3 regions of the Sphingomonas sp. SP4 genome follow, and region 3 is predicted to be linked to each of the others. Evidence: predicted binding sites of a transcription regulator. Region 3 holds the regulator's gene; each other region holds the start of a gene.
The links. The regulator LexA, encoded in region 3, represses DNA repair genes until DNA is damaged. The targets are predictions, from matches to a motif close to GTTCCNCNCTTGTTCT.
Positions count from the first base shown of each region.

Region 1: the regulator LexA is predicted to act here: its motif matches at 2,500-2,515, upstream of uvrA (excinuclease ABC subunit UvrA).
Region 2: the regulator LexA is predicted to act here: its motif matches at 2,938-2,953, upstream of AC4GYV_RS15245 (putative DNA modification/repair radical SAM protein).

Region 1 is NZ_JBZFLE010000001.1:572,479-577,408, forward strand. It holds gene uvrA (excinuclease ABC subunit UvrA) at 1-2,452, opposite strand, end outside; gene AC4GYV_RS02910 (RcnB family protein) at 2,616-3,254, opposite strand; gene AC4GYV_RS02915 (M13 family metallopeptidase) at 3,467-4,930, shown strand, end outside.
Region 2 is NZ_JBZFLE010000002.1:1,154,698-1,159,627, forward strand. It holds gene AC4GYV_RS15230 (DUF1206 domain-containing protein) at 1-404, shown strand, start outside; gene AC4GYV_RS15235 (CocE/NonD family hydrolase) at 397-2,304, opposite strand; gene AC4GYV_RS15240 (pyridoxamine 5'-phosphate oxidase family protein) at 2,355-2,849, opposite strand; gene AC4GYV_RS15245 (putative DNA modification/repair radical SAM protein) at 2,956-4,200, shown strand; gene AC4GYV_RS15250 (fatty acid desaturase CarF family protein) at 4,216-4,923, opposite strand.
Region 3 is NZ_JBZFLE010000001.1:746,470-751,399, reverse strand. It holds gene tpiA (triose-phosphate isomerase) at 1-386, opposite strand, end outside; gene AC4GYV_RS03830 (peptidylprolyl isomerase) at 493-2,439, shown strand; gene lexA (transcriptional repressor LexA) at 2,514-3,164, shown strand; gene AC4GYV_RS03820 (VOC family protein) at 3,166-3,510, shown strand; gene AC4GYV_RS03815 (ComEC/Rec2 family competence protein) at 3,507-4,930, opposite strand, start outside.

The sequences.
Region 1 (4,930 bases), 170 kb from region 3:
CGGCGATCGACTTGCCCTTGAACTTCACCTCCAGCGTCTCGCGGTTGTAGCGGGCGCCGTGGCAGACGTCGCAGGTGACGTAGACGTCGGGCAGGAAGTGCATCTCGATCTTCAGCAGGCCGTCGCCCTGGCACGCCTCGCATCGGCCGCCCTTGACGTTGAAGGAGAAGCGGCCGGGCTTGTAGCCGCGCGCCTGCGCCTCCGGCAGGCCGGCGAACCAGTCGCGGATCTGGGTGAAGGCGCCGGTGTAGGTCGCGGGGTTGGAACGCGGGGTGCGGCCGATCGGCGACTGGTCGATGTCGATGACCTTGTCGAGCTGCTCCAGCCCCTTGATGCCCGCGCAGGGGCCGCAGGGAATGCGCGCGCCGTTCAGCTGCCGAGCGGCGCCGGCGTAGAGCGTGTCGATCGTGAGCGAGGACTTGCCGCTGCCGCTGACCCCGGTGACGCAGGTGAAGGTGCCGAGCGGGAACTTCACGGTGACGTTCTGGAGGTTGTTGGCGGTGGCGTCCTGCACGGTGATGAACTTACCCGAGCCCTTGCGGCGGGTCTTGAGCAGCGGGATCTCGCGGCGGCCGGAGAGGTAATCGGCAGTGATGCTGTCGGTGCAGGCGAGCAGCTCTTCGAGCGTGCCCTGGCACACGACCTCGCCGCCGTGGACGCCGGCGCCCGGGCCCATGTCGATGACATGGTCGGCGTGGCGGATCGCGTCCTCGTCATGCTCGACGACGAGCACGGTGTTGCCGAGCGACTTCAGGCGCTTGAGGGTTTCGAGGAGGCGGTCGTTGTCCTTCTGGTGAAGGCCGATGGACGGCTCGTCAAGGACGTAGAGGACGCCGGAGAGGCCTGAGCCGATCTGCGAGGCGAGGCGGATGCGCTGGCTCTCGCCGCCGGAGAGCGTGCCGCTGGTGCGGTCGAGGTGGAGATAGTCGAGGCCGACATTGTGGAGGAAGCCGAGGCGCTCGTTGATCTCCTTGAGGATGACGTGCGCGATCGCCTGCTGCGTGGCGGTGAGCTTGGCTTCGAGGCTGCCGAACCAGGCGAAGGCGTCGGCGACGCTGCGGCGGGTGGACATGGAGATGTCTTCGCCGGCGATCTTCACCGCCAGCGCTTCGGGGCGGAGGCGGGCGCCGTGGCAGACTTCGCACGGGCGGCTGCCCTGGTAGCGGCTGAGCTCCTCCCGCATCCACGCGGACTCGGTGGTCTGCATGCGGCGGTTGAGGTTGCCGATGACGCCTTCGAACGGCTTCTTCACCTCATAGCTGCGCTTGCCGTCGATGAAGCGGAGGGTGACGGGCTTGCCGCCGGTGCCGTGGAGGATGACGCGGCGTGCTTCCTCCGGCAGGTTGCGCCATTCGGTGTCGAGGTCGAAGCCGTAGGCGCGGGCGAGGCTGGCCAGCACCTGCATGTAATAAGGGCTTGGCGGCTGCGACTTGGCCCAGGGGACGACGGCGCCCTTCTTCAGGCTGAGGTTGTGGTTGGGGACGACGAGGTCCTCGTCGAACACGAGCTTCTCGCCGAGGCCGTCGCAGGCCGGGCAGGCGCCCTGCGGCGCGTTGAAGGAGAAGAGGCGCGGCTCGATCTCGGCGATGGTGAAGCCGCTAACGGGGCAGGCGAACTTCTCGGAGAAGATGATGCGGCCGGGAGGCGCGTTGTCGGCGAGGATCTCGCGGTCGGCGGCCTTCTTGAGCACCTTGGCGACGCCGACATTCTCGGCGCCGGGCGGATCCTGCGGCGGATCGGCGGGGTCGAGGTAGGCGAGGCCCTCGGCGAGCTTCAGCGCGGTCTCGAAGCTGTCGGCGAGGCGCGGCTCGATGCCTTCGCGCACGACGATGCGGTCGACGACGACCTCGATGTCGTGCTTGTACTTCTTGTCGAGCGCCGGCGCCTCTTCGATGGCGTAGAACTGGCCGTCGATGCGGACGCGGGTGAAGCCCGCCTTCTGCCACTCGGCAAGCTCCTTGCGGTACTCGCCCTTGCGGCCGCGGACGACAGGCGCGAGCAGGTAATGGCGGCTGCCTTCGGGGAGGGCCATCACGCGGTCGACCATCTGGCTGACCTGCTGCGCCTCGATCGGCAGGCCGGTGGCGGGCGAATAGGGGATGCCGACGCGCGCCCAGAGCAGACGCATGTAGTCGTAGATCTCGGTAACGGTGGCGACGGTGGAGCGCGGGTTCCGGCTCGTGGTCTTCTGTTCGATCGAAATGGCCGGCGAGAGGCCGTCGATATGCTCGACGTCCGGCTTCTGCATCATCTCGAGGAACTGGCGCGCGTAGGCGCTGAGGCTCTCGACGTAGCGGCGCTGGCCCTCGGCGTAGATCGTGTCGAAGGCGAGCGACGACTTGCCCGAACCGGACAGGCCCGTGATGACGGTCAGGCTCTCGCGCGGGATATCCACGTCGACGGCCTTCAGATTGTGTTCGCGCGCACCACGGACGCTTATGTGGGTCAGCATACGGTACACCTAAGCTGACGAATATGTGTCATCATCGGATCGGCTTCGTTCCGTTTATGTTCTTGTTACGTGAGGGGGCACGCGAGGTCAACGCGGGCATCAGCAATATGGGTGCGCGCGTTGGAATTGCGAGTCTGATGGGCCGCCCTGCGAGGCGACGGGCTTAGCCGAAGACGCCGTACCTCACGTCCACGACGCGGCCGGTGCCGATCTGCACGAGCATCAGGTCCGAACCGTAGCGGACCCATTGGTAGCCGGCCATCGGCGCCGCCAGGCCGAGCGCCCCCCAGCCCGAGTAGTAATAAGCCGAGGTCAGGAACGGGCGTGGCATGATGTAACCCACCGGCCGGCGCACATACGCATAGCCGTGCGGCCAGGCATAACGTCCCGCGTAGACCCGCGTCCCGCCCCAGGTGTTGCCGTTCCAGTGCACGTTGCGATTGACGTTCACGTTTCGGTTCACGTTCGTGTTGCGATTGACGTTCCGGTTTACGTTCCGATTGGTGTTCTTGTGCACGTTCCGGTTGGTGTTCCGGCTCGCATTCGCCTGCCGGTTATAGTTGCCGCTATGGTTCCTCTGCGCCGTCTGATTACGGTTGGCGCTGGACCGGTTGGCAGTTTGATGACTGGCGTGCTGACGGTGAGTTGTTTGGGCGCGACCACCTGCCTGAGCGCGCCCGCTGGCATGTGCTCCCCCGCCGCCACCGGCGCGGCCGCCCCGCTGCGCGAGCGCGTCAGTCGCTGAACCGGCGAGAAGCGCCAGGAGCAAGAATTTGGCGATCCGTTGCGTTTTGCTAGCCATGTCGACCTCCGCAGAAAGGCCTCCGCTAGTCCTCGGTCGGGCGGCACGACATCAGGACAAATCCCCTGAAATCCAAAAATGCGATGACCCGCGGGGGTGGTGGACGAACTCTGCAATTGATCGACCGCCGAGGTGGCTTGGTCGATGCGCAGTGGTTGTGCGGCGGGCCAGAGGCAAGGTAGCGTTCGCAATCAATCATTTGGGGGCAGATGATGGCTTATTTCTTCAATCGCGGCACGGCTCGCCTGGCGGCCGCTTTTCTTGCAGGCAGCGCGCTCTACGTTGCGCCTTCTGCGGCGCAGCAGGTCATGTCGGGCAGCATTCCCGAGGCCGGCGCTGCGCCGTCAGTGGTTCACTTCGGCACCTGGGGCGTCGACATCTCCACGCGCGACCTGTCGGTCCGACCCGGAGACGACTTCCAGCGCTATGCCAGCGGCAAGTGGATGGATACGCACGAGATCCCCGCCGACAAGCCGGGGAATGGCGTTGGCTCCGAGCTCAACGACCGCAATCAGGAGCAGCTGCGCGCGATCGTAATGAGCTCGCCGAAGGACAGCCAACTCGGCGCCTTTTACGCGAGTTACATGGATGAGGCGCGGCTGGAGCAGCTCGATGCCGCGCCGCTCAAGGCGGACCTCGCGCGCGTCGATGAAATCAAGACCAAGGCGCAGTTTACGCACTACATGGCGCAGACCTTCGGCGACTATGGCTCGACGATCTTCGGGCTCGGCACGATCCCGGATCCGGCCAACCCCAAGATCAACATCGCTTATATCGGCACAACCGGGCTCGGTATGCCGGACCGCGATTACTACCTGCTGCCCAAGTACAAGCCGCAGAGGGACGCTTATCGCGCCTACATCCAGCGCACGTTCGAACTGATCGGCGAGCCGCACCCAACGGCGGCGACCGAGAAGGTGATGGCGTTCGAGACGGAGATTGCGAAGCTGTCGTGGCCGCAGGCGGACCTCCGCGATCTGGACAAGCTCAACAATCCAATGTCGCTGGCGCAGCTCAAGAAATATGCGCCGCAATTCGACTGGGCCGCCTATCTTGGCGACACCAAGGTGATTTCGCCGCACATGCTGGTCGCCGACAATACGGCCATCCAGAAGATGGCGGCGCTCTATGCCAAGACGCCGCTGGACACGCTCAAGACCTGGCAGAAGTTCAAGGTGACGAACGATGCGTCGAACTATCTTTCGAAGCGCTTCGTCGACAGCAAATTCGAATATGCGAAGACGCTGACCGGCCAGAAGGAACTGCGTCCGCGCTGGCGCCGCGGCATCGCCGAAGTCGACGGGCGCCTGGGTGAGCTGCTCGGCAAGACTTACGTCGACCGCTACTTTCCAGCCCAGTCCAAGACCATGATGGAAGAATTGGTCGCCAACCTGAAGAAGGCGGCCGCGCAGCGTATCCAGGAAAACAGCTGGATGTCGCAAGCCACCAAAAAGGCGGCGCTCATCAAGCTTGCCAAGATGGACGTGATGGTCGGCTATCCCGACAAGTTCCGCGACTATTCAAAGCTCGAACTCAAGAGCGACGACCTTTACGGCAACATCAAGCGCAGCGCGCTCTTCGAATGGAACTACCAGCTCGAGGATCTCAACAAGCCGGTCGATCGCAAGAAGTGGGCGATGAGTCCGGCGACGGTCGACGCGTACAACGGCGGGCTT
Region 2 (4,930 bases), on a different contig from region 3:
TGCCGGCGGGCGCGTTGGTGCTTGGAATCGCTGCTGCCGTGCTGGCGGGTGCGGGGCTGGTACAGCTCTACAAGGCGGGCAGCTGTTCCTTCCTGAGGCATCTCAACGATCGCGGACGGCAGCCCTTCGCCAAATGGTTTGGACGCATCGGCTTCGCGGCGCGCGGGATTATCTTCCTGACCGTCGGATGGCTGCTTGCACGCGCCGCGCTGCATCATAGCGCAGCTGCCGCAGGCGGCCTTGAGCAAGCACTGGATGCGCTGCGCGGACCACTGCAGGTTCCGGTCGCCTTAGGCCTCGCGGTGTTCGGCCTCTATTCGATCACCGAGGCGCGCTACCGTTCGATCCATCGTCCCCCGACCGAGCACATCAAGCGCAAGATCGGGGAAGCAGTCCCTAGTTAGACACGATGGGAAGGTAGACCGCGGTCGCCGTTGAGCCGCCGTGATAGACGCTCTGCGTCGCCTTCCGATAGTCGCCCGGGCGCGCATAGAAGATGTTCGGAACGAACGTCTGCGGATTGCGATCGTAGACCGGGAACAAGCTCGACTGCACCTGCACCATGATCTTGTGGCCGGGCAGGAACACGTGGTTCACGTTCGGCAGTCCCCAGCGGTAATGCTCGACCTTGCCAGCGCGGAGCGCGCGCGGCTTGGCGAAGCTGTCGACGTAGCGTCCACGGAAGATCTCGATGCCGATCGGCAGCTCGAAGCCCGACATGTCCTTCTTCGAGCCTTGGCCCGGACCCTCCGGCGTTTCGTTCGGATAGACGTCGATGAGCTTCACAACCCAGTCGCTGTCGGTGCCGCTCGTCGCGGCGAACAGGTCGACCTGCGGCGCGCCCATGATGTGCACGGCTTTGGTCAGCGGAGCGGTCGTGTAGCTGATGACGTCCGGTCGATCGCTGACGAAGCGCTGGTCGGTAACGAGCCAGGTCTTCCAGTTCGCGCCGGTGATCGGACGCGGGAGATAGGGCACAGGCTTGGACGGATCTGAGACGTACTGGTCGTAGCCCGCGGATGCAGGGCGCTCGAAGCCGGCCGTGCCGTTGGCGCTGATGTAGAGTGGCGTCGGCGTGCCCATCGGCCACGCCGGACTCGCCTGCCACTCGTTGATGCCGGTCGCGTAGGTCAGCGCATTCGGCGTGTGCGGGTCAGGCGCGCCCTTCAAATAGTGATCAAAGAAGGGCTTCACATATTTCGCGCGCCATTCCTGCGCCGTGTCGCCGGTGAAGATGATGTCGCCGAGATCGTAGCCGTAGTGGTTGGCGCCGGAGTGTCGCCATGGTCCGATGGCGAGGTGCAACAGGCCGGTGCCTTCGTACTTTGCCTTCAGCGCCTTGTAGACTGCGGGCCCGCCGTAGCTGTCCTCCTGGTCCCACTGGCCCACCTCGATCAATGTCGGCACCGTCAGCGGACGAGCGGCGAGCCACTTGTCCACGGCCTGACCCGACCAGAATTCGGTGTAGGCGGGGTTCTGAAACAGCTTCTGCACGAACGGATAGTTCTCGATGCGGAGGTGGCGAGCCAAGTCAGCCATCGATCCGGCTTCGAGGTACCGTGTATAATCATCGCCGGGCGGGGTCGCGATGCTGGCGCCTTCTGCCTTCGCGGTGCTCTGCGACACCGCGAAGTCCAGGCTGCCGGTGCGGAATGCGCCGTTGTGGAACCAGTCGTCGCCCATCCAGCCGTCGACCATCGGGCTCTGCGGAACCGCGGCCTTAAGCGCCGGATGGGGATTGATCTCGGAGGTCAGCGTCAGGAAGCCGAGATAGGACGAGCCAATCGTACCTACCTTGCCGTTAGACTCCGGCACGTTCTTCACCAGCCAATCGATCGCGTCGTAGGCGTCGGTGCTCTCGTCGATGCCGGTATTGTTGAGCGGTCCCACGATCGGCCGGTTCATGACGAACTGGCCCTCGGAATTGTGCATTCCGCGGATGTCCTGCTGGACGATGATGTAGCCGTCGTTGACGAACTCCTTGTACATGATCGGGAGCATGTCGACGACGGATTGGCTCGTCTCCCGGTTCATGCTGCTCTTCGCGTCGTACGGCGTGCGCGACAGAAGGATCGGACCGTTCGTTGTGCCCTTCTTCATCACGATCACGGTGTACAGCTTCGTGCCGTCGCGCATCGGCACCATCGCCGTGCGCTTGATGTAATCGGCCTCCGGAAGGATCGGGTCGTACTTGGCGACGACGTCCGGAGTCATCGGCGTCACCGGCGCAGCGTTGGGCTGCGCAGCGGCGACGGCGATCAGCGGAAGGAGCGAGGCGGCGGTGCGAAGGAGCGCGTTTTTCATGCGCCCGGCGATAGCAGCGCCGCGCTAGCTCGCAAGCACGGTAATGTAGGTCAGTAACTGACCTCCGCGACCTTGTCCTTCATACCGGCTTCGGGCTTGCGTCCGAAGAGCTTGTTGACGGCTGGTTTCAGGAAGCCGCCGATGTCGCTCAGCCAGATCTTGGCATCATCGATCTCGAAACGAAGCAGCGCCATTTTCGGGTCGTCCTTGCCTTCATACCATTCAGCGACGATCGCATTCCAAAGGCGATCGATGGTGACCGGATCGTTGTCGAGCACGAGGCGCCCGCGCAGGCTCGCGAACACGTCGTGGCCCTTGCTGGCGAAGCTCGCGATCGCTCGATTGTCCTGACCCAATGCCTTGGTCAGGTCATGATCCTTCGCGGTGAAGAACCATACGTAGCCCGAGCCCCGGTCGGCATCTTCGAAGCGCGCGGTCATCGGCTGCATCGCGCTGCCGCGAGCCTGGTCCAGTCCGAGCATGACGAACGGGCTGTCCTCGAGCGCTCCCCAGAATTGTTCTTCGATCTCGCGGTCGTCAGGCATGTCGATCTCCATCTGTTTGGAGGAAAACGGCTGTGGCCAGTCGCACGTTCCGAAAAGGCCAAATTGTTGACTCGACACGAGATTATTAAGAACATAAATAGAACAAGTGGCTCAGCTAGACCTTCAGGCAAAGCTCGCAATTCTCGCCGACGCGGCGAAATATGACGCGTCTTGCGCGTCGTCAGGAACGTCGAAACGCGACAGCCGGGGCGGCAAGGGCGTGGGGTCGAGCGAGGGCATGGGCATCTGCCACGCATACGCCCCTGATGGCCGGTGCATCTCCCTCCTGAAGATCCTGCTGACTAACAGCTGCATCTTCGACTGCGCTTATTGCATCAACCGCAAGAGCTCGAACGTGCGACGCGCGCGGTTTACTGCGGAGGAGGTCGTTCGGCTGACGCTGGCTTTCTACAAGCGCAATTACATCGAGGGGCTGTTTCTCTCTTCGGGAATCATCCGCTCGTCGAACTACACAATGGAGCAGATCGTCGAGGTCGCGCGCAGTTTGCGCGAAGATCATGATTTCCGCGGCTACATCCACTTGAAGACGATCCCTGATGCCGACCCGGAGCTGGTGCAAAAGGCCGGGCTCTACGCCGATCGCGTATCGATCAACGTCGAGCTTCCGACCGAAACAGGGCTGACGCGGCTCGCGCCTGAAAAGGATGTCCGCCAGATTGAAGGCGCCATGCGCGGCATGAAGAGCGCGATCGTCGACGCAGGCGATGCCGCGAAGCGCTTCAAGTCAGCACCCAAATTCGCGCCTGCCGGTCAGTCAACGCAAATGATCGTTGGCGCTGATGCCGCGAGCGATGTGGACATCGTCGGCAAGGCGAGTGCGCTCTACGATCGCTTCGATCTTCGGCGTGTTTATTATTCCGCGTTCAGCCCGATCCCGGATGCGAGCGCGGTGCTTCCGCTGCAGCGGCCGCCACTGATGCGCGAGCATCGGCTTTATCAGTCGGACTGGCTGATGCGCTTTTACGGCTTCGCGCCCAAGGAAGTGCAGAGCGCGACGGACGAGCAAGGCATGTTGCCGCTGGACATTGACCCCAAGCTCGCGTGGGCACTGAAGTTTCGAGATCGGTTCCCTGTCGATGTGAACCGGGCGCCGAAGGAGGCGCTGCTTCGCGTGCCCGGGCTCGGCACGAAAGCGGTCGACCGAATTTTGTCGTCTCGACGATGGCGGCGATTGCGGTTGGACGATGTCGCTCGGCTTACGCTGTCCATCACGAAGGTGCGTCCGTTCATCTCGACCGCTGATTGGCAGCCCACCGTGCTGACCGATCGAGAAGATTTGAGAACTTTGGTCGCCCCGAAGGAGAAGCAATTGGAGCTGTTCGCTACGTGACGCTTCGGCGCTGGTTCAGCGCGGCTCCAGCCCGGCTTCGTCGAGCCAGCCGCGATTGGTCGCCAGGCGGAAAACGGTGTTTACCAGAGGGTTCGACCAGCCCGTGTTGGTCGCGAAGTCCTGGCGTAGCGTGGCGTGGTGCAGCGCGTGAGCTTCAGGAGTCATCAGCAGCCCGACGCGGCGCATCGCATCAACAATCCACGGATTGTCGGACCGGTGCAGCGTCCCGTGGAAATATTGGGCGAGCGTTCCGCCCGCCATCAGCACCAAGGCGCTTGCGACCAGCCAGCCCGGAACCGGAACCGCAAGGCACATCAGGTTGAGCAGTACCGAAAAGGGCAGCGAGACGAAGAGGATCGTCGAGCCGATCTGCACCAGGAACGGGCGCCGACCGAGCGCATCCGGCCGAGGATGATGATTCTTGAAATCATAGACCAGCCGTTCGAACGGGGAGATCTGCGGCATCACGCGGTCACGCATGGCGAGATATTCCTCGCTCTCGCGCGAACCTGCGTAATGGAAGATGCGCTCGAGCCCGATGCCGGGCGTGCAGGGCCGATAATCCATGTACATGTGCGTTAAGCCGGACAGCAGATCGGCGAAGTACCAGGCCGCAAGCGCCGCAGGGATCCAGCGCCAGTCCGGCACGCCTGCGAACCAGAGATTTGCGGCCAGCGACAGGATGAACAAGGCCATCACTGGCCAGGGCGCAGCCTTCATCATGATGCAA
Region 3 (4,930 bases):
ATGCTCTCACCGACACATAGAATGACGTCGAGGCCCACCGATAATGCGGCCTCGGCCTTTGCCTTCACGTCTGCGTCGCTTTCGCGCTGGGCATCGCGCCGTTCGGAGTGGCCGACGATCGTAAGGGTCGCTCCTGCGTCCCGGAGCATGAATGCCGACGTACAACCCGTGTGCGCACCCTTTTCGGCAAAGTGGACGTCCTGCCCGCCGATGGGGAACCCCGGAACGGAACGGGCCGCCCGCTCGATCAGGATTGACGGCACGCAAAGCGCAACATCGACTTGCGGATATTGCCGCGACTCTTCCGCAATTGCCTCGACTTCGACAAGGTCGGACGAAAGCCCATGCATCTTCCAATTGCCCGCAACGAACTTCTTCAGCGCCATCCGCACTCCCCTGCTACCGACGGGCACGTAGCCGCCGCGCCTTGATGCTCGCAAGGCTGCCCCCTAAAGCTGCCCGCCAACTTCTTCCCATCCTGACGGAATCTCGATGCTCTCTTTCTTTCGCCGCGTCTCCAAATCGAAGGTCGGTACCTGGATCATGGCGGCGGTCCTCATCGCCATCCTCGCCGGTTTCGCGATTGCGGACATTTCGAATTTCGGCTCCGGAAACATCGGCTTCGGCGGGATGGGCAGCACGACTCTCGCGAAGGCCGGGAACCAGACGATCGGCGAGCGTGAAATGAGCGAGCAGATGCAGCGCCGGCTGCAGGACGCTCGGGCTCAAAATCCCAACGCGGATTATTCGAGCATCGCGGGCGACTTCGAAGCGCTACTGAACTCCTTGATCGATGAGCGTGCATTGATCGCCTTTGCTGACAAGGTGGGTTTCCGTTTTTCGAAGGCGATGATCGATGCTGAGATCGCTCAGCTTCCGCAGGCGAAGGGCCTTAATGGCCAGGTTACGACAGAGAGCTATCAGCAGTTCCTCGCCCGACAGCGGCTGACCGATGCGCAAGTCCGCGAGATCATCTCCGCGGGCATGCTTCAGCGTCTGCTGATAACGCCCGTGGCGGCAGAGGGCCGTGTACCTGTGGGAATGGCGACGCCTTACGCCAATATGATGCTGGAGGCCCGCGAGGGTGAAGCCATCGCCGTGCCCGTCGACCCGTTCAAGGTCGGCCTCAAACCGACGGATGCCCAGCTCCAGCAATTCTACACACAGAACCGCAACCGCTACATGATCCCGGAGCAGCGCGTTCTCCGCATGGCGACAATTGGCCCCGAGCAGGTCGCTGGTGCCGACGCGACTCCGCAGGAGATCGAAGCCTATTACAACAAGAACCAAGCGACCTATGGCGCCAAGGAGACACGGAACCTGAGCCAGGTCACCGTTCCGGACCAGGCGACTGCGAACGCCATCGCGGGCCGCACAAAGAGCGGACAGTCGCTGGCTGCAGCCGCGGCTCCTGCCGGCAGCAATGCTGCGGTTACTACGCTCAATGCGCAGACCAAGCAGGCCTATGCCTCGGTTGCCGGTGACAAGACTGCCGCGGCAGTGTTCGGCGCCGCTTCAGGAGCAGTCGTCGGTCCCATCCAATCGGATTTCGGCTGGGTCGTGGTGAAGGTGGAGTCGGTAAAGGCCGAAGGCGGCAAGACTCTCGCCCAGGCCACCCCGGAAATCGCGACCAAGCTCAACGCAGACAAGCACAAGGCAGCGATCGAGGACATTGTCGACAAGCTTCAGAATGCGGTCGACGACGGTCACAATTTCGCCGAAGCGGCAGCAGGCTCGAACCTGCCCGTCACGACAACGCCGCTGATCAAGGCCGATGGCACCTCGCGGACTGACGCCAATTTCAAGCTTCCGGCCAATCTTGCTCCGGCCGTGAAGACCGGCTTCGAGATTGCACCGAACGATCCGCCCGAGCTCGTCGCGATGCCTGACAATGCCGGCTACATCTTCGTGTCGCCGGCCCAGGTCGTCGCCGCGGCCCCCGCGCCGCTTGCGAGCATTCGCGAGCAGGTGACGACGGACTGGATCAACGACCAGGCACTCGAGCGCGCTCGCAAGACCGCTGACGCCATCTCGGCGAAGGCATCTCAAGGAATGTCGCTCGCGGATGCGGCAAAGCAGGCGGGCGTTTCCCTGCCACCAGTGATGCCGGTCGCGGCGCGGCGCATCCAGATCGTGCAGGCGGGCGGCCAAGTGCCGGCGCCACTCCGGGTTCTCTTCTCGCTCGCTCAGGGCAAGAGCCGTGTCGGTGGCGATCCTCAGGCCCGCGGGTTCTTCGTCGTGAAGGTGAATAAGATCACGCCAGGCAATGCGATGCTTCAGCCCGCGCTGATCGCGCGCATGCAGACCGAGCTTCAGCAGGCAACGTCGGAAGATTATGCGCGCCAGTTCCTGGCGGCGATCCGCGCCGACGTGAAGGTGAAGCGCAACGACAGCGCGATTAACGCTTTGAAGACGCGGCTGGTGACCGGCAGCAACTAATCGTTCGCTGCTTGACGGCGATTCGTTTGTTGCCTACACGTTCTCCGTTCGTTCTTACGGGGGAGTGACCGCCGATGCTCACCGCCAAGCAGCGTGAATTGCTGCTCTTCATCGACAGTCGTCTGAAGGAGAGCGGAATTTCGCCCAGCTTCGACGAGATGCGCGAAGCATTGGACCTCAAGTCTAAATCCGGCGTGCACCGCCTGATCTCCGCACTGGAAGAGCGCGGGTTCATTCGCCGCCTGCCCAACCGCGCTCGGGCGCTGGAGGTGGTGAAGCTGCCGGAGACCACGCCAAGCGCTACAGTCACGCCGATCCGGCCCGTCACCGCGGCGCCCGCAAACGACACCATGGAGATCCCGCTGCATGGCCGGATTGCAGCCGGCACGCCGATCGAGGCTTTGCAGGGCACGGAGAGCTTTGCGGTCCCAGCAGCGCTTCTCGGTCCCGGCGAGCATTACGCTCTCGAAGTGTCGGGAGATTCAATGGTCGAGGAAGGCATTCTCGACGGTGATTTCGCCCTGATCCGGAAGGTCGATACGGCACGTGATGGCGAGATCGTCGTGGCGCTGATCGACAATGAAGAAGCGACCCTGAAGACGTACCGCCGCGAAGGTCGCATGATCCGGCTCGACCCGGCCAACAGCCGCTACGACCCGCAGCGCTATGAAGAAGGCCGTGTGCAGATCCAGGGCCGCCTGGCTGGCCTAATCCGGCGTTACTGACATGGCTGACGCTCGGATCGATTATGTCGAGCTGCCCAGCGCGACGGCGCACGAACTCACGCGGGCTTTTTACTCCAAGGCGTTCGGCTGGACGTTTACGGATTACGGACCGACTTACTCGGCGACTACCAACGGGACGACGGACGTTGGTTTGCAGGGCGATCCGGAGGAAGCGTTATCATCACTCCTACCGGTCATTCGGGTCGAGGACCTCGACGCTGCGTTCGACGCCGTCAGCAAGGCTGGCGGGGTGATCGCAAAGCCGATTTTCAGCTTTCCTGGTGGGCGCCGCTTCCACTTCATCGACCCCTCGGGAAGCGAACTCGCGGTCTGGAGCGAGCGCTAGCGTCGGCTTTCAGCCCACGGATGGGCGCCGACGCGCTCGGCGACGCTATCCACGCGCGGCTCCTTGCCTAGGTAGACTGCTAGACCCCCGGTCCGCGAGAGCATTCCGCGGTCCAGCTTGAGCCATCTTGGCGTACACCCACGCGGGAGGCGGCGATCAGAGACGGCAACGTCTGCCGCTGAGCAGGCGGTGGTCAGCGCCTGCCAGTCAATCTGATAGGCCGAGCGAGTAGCAAGCAGGCGCCATTCGGTGGGCGGCTTCCTGATCGAGGCGACACAGGCATCTTTCGAGCAATGGCTGAAGGACCGTGAACCAAGGTCATCGACGTCCCCGTCGAACCCTGATGCCTCGGCCAGCAGGTCGCGGATGTAATCGCCCGCTCGATCGCGCAGGATAAGCGGCGTACCGTCCACGCTGACGACCGCCAGATGCCGCCCGTCACCCGTGAGCAGAATGTCGGGCGCAGGGGCCAGCGCGGCGCCGATTGCCCCGATCACAAACGGCGCAATGCCGAACAATCTCAGCCGCGTATTCCAGAGACAGAGCCAGATTCCGCCCGCGATCATCAGGCCGAATGCCCAGACGGGCATGGATGGAAGCGTGGCAACGGCGCCCTTCGCGGACGACACCATGTGCGCGAGGCGAAGCAATGCACCGACCGCGATGTCGGTAAGGAACCAGAGCGGCCTCCCCAACCCCACAACATCGAGCAACAGCGCTCCCGCTTCGAGCGGCATGATCACGAAGGTGGTGAGCGGAATTGCGACGATATTGGCCCCGACGCCGTACAGGCCGGAGCGGTGGAAATGGAACAAGGCCATCGGGATCAGCGCCAGCTCGACAGCTATGCCGGTCGCGACGGTCGCAAGCGTTGCGCGAGTGAGGCCTGCAAGGATGCCCTCCTCCCGCCGCTCGAACAATTTTCGAGACCATGAGATGGAGTGGAGCGCCACGATTGCAGTAACGGCCGCGAAGCTCATCTGAAAGCTGGGACCCGCAAGTGCTTCGGGGCGGAACGTCAGGACGACCAACGCACCTGCGGCAATCAGCCTGATGCTGATCGCCTCCCGCCCGAGGGCGATGCCCAAGAGGATCAGCAGCGCCGCCACGCAGCTTCGTACCGTAGGCACCTGCGCGCCGGTGAGAAGCGTGTATCCGATGCCCGCCGCAGCGGCCACGCCCGCGGAGACCAGCACGAGGTTGAACCGCAGTGCCAACCGCTCGCTCAAGGCAAGCAGCTTGAGACTCAGGAACATGGCAAAGGCGACGGCGGCAGCGATGTGGAGGCCGCTCACGGAGAGAAGATGGGTGAGGCCGCTCCGCCGCATTGCCTCGGCATCGTCCTGGTCCACCGCATTCTGGTCGCCCGTAGCAAGCGCGATGGCGATCCCGGACGCATTCGACGGGAGCCGTTCAAAGA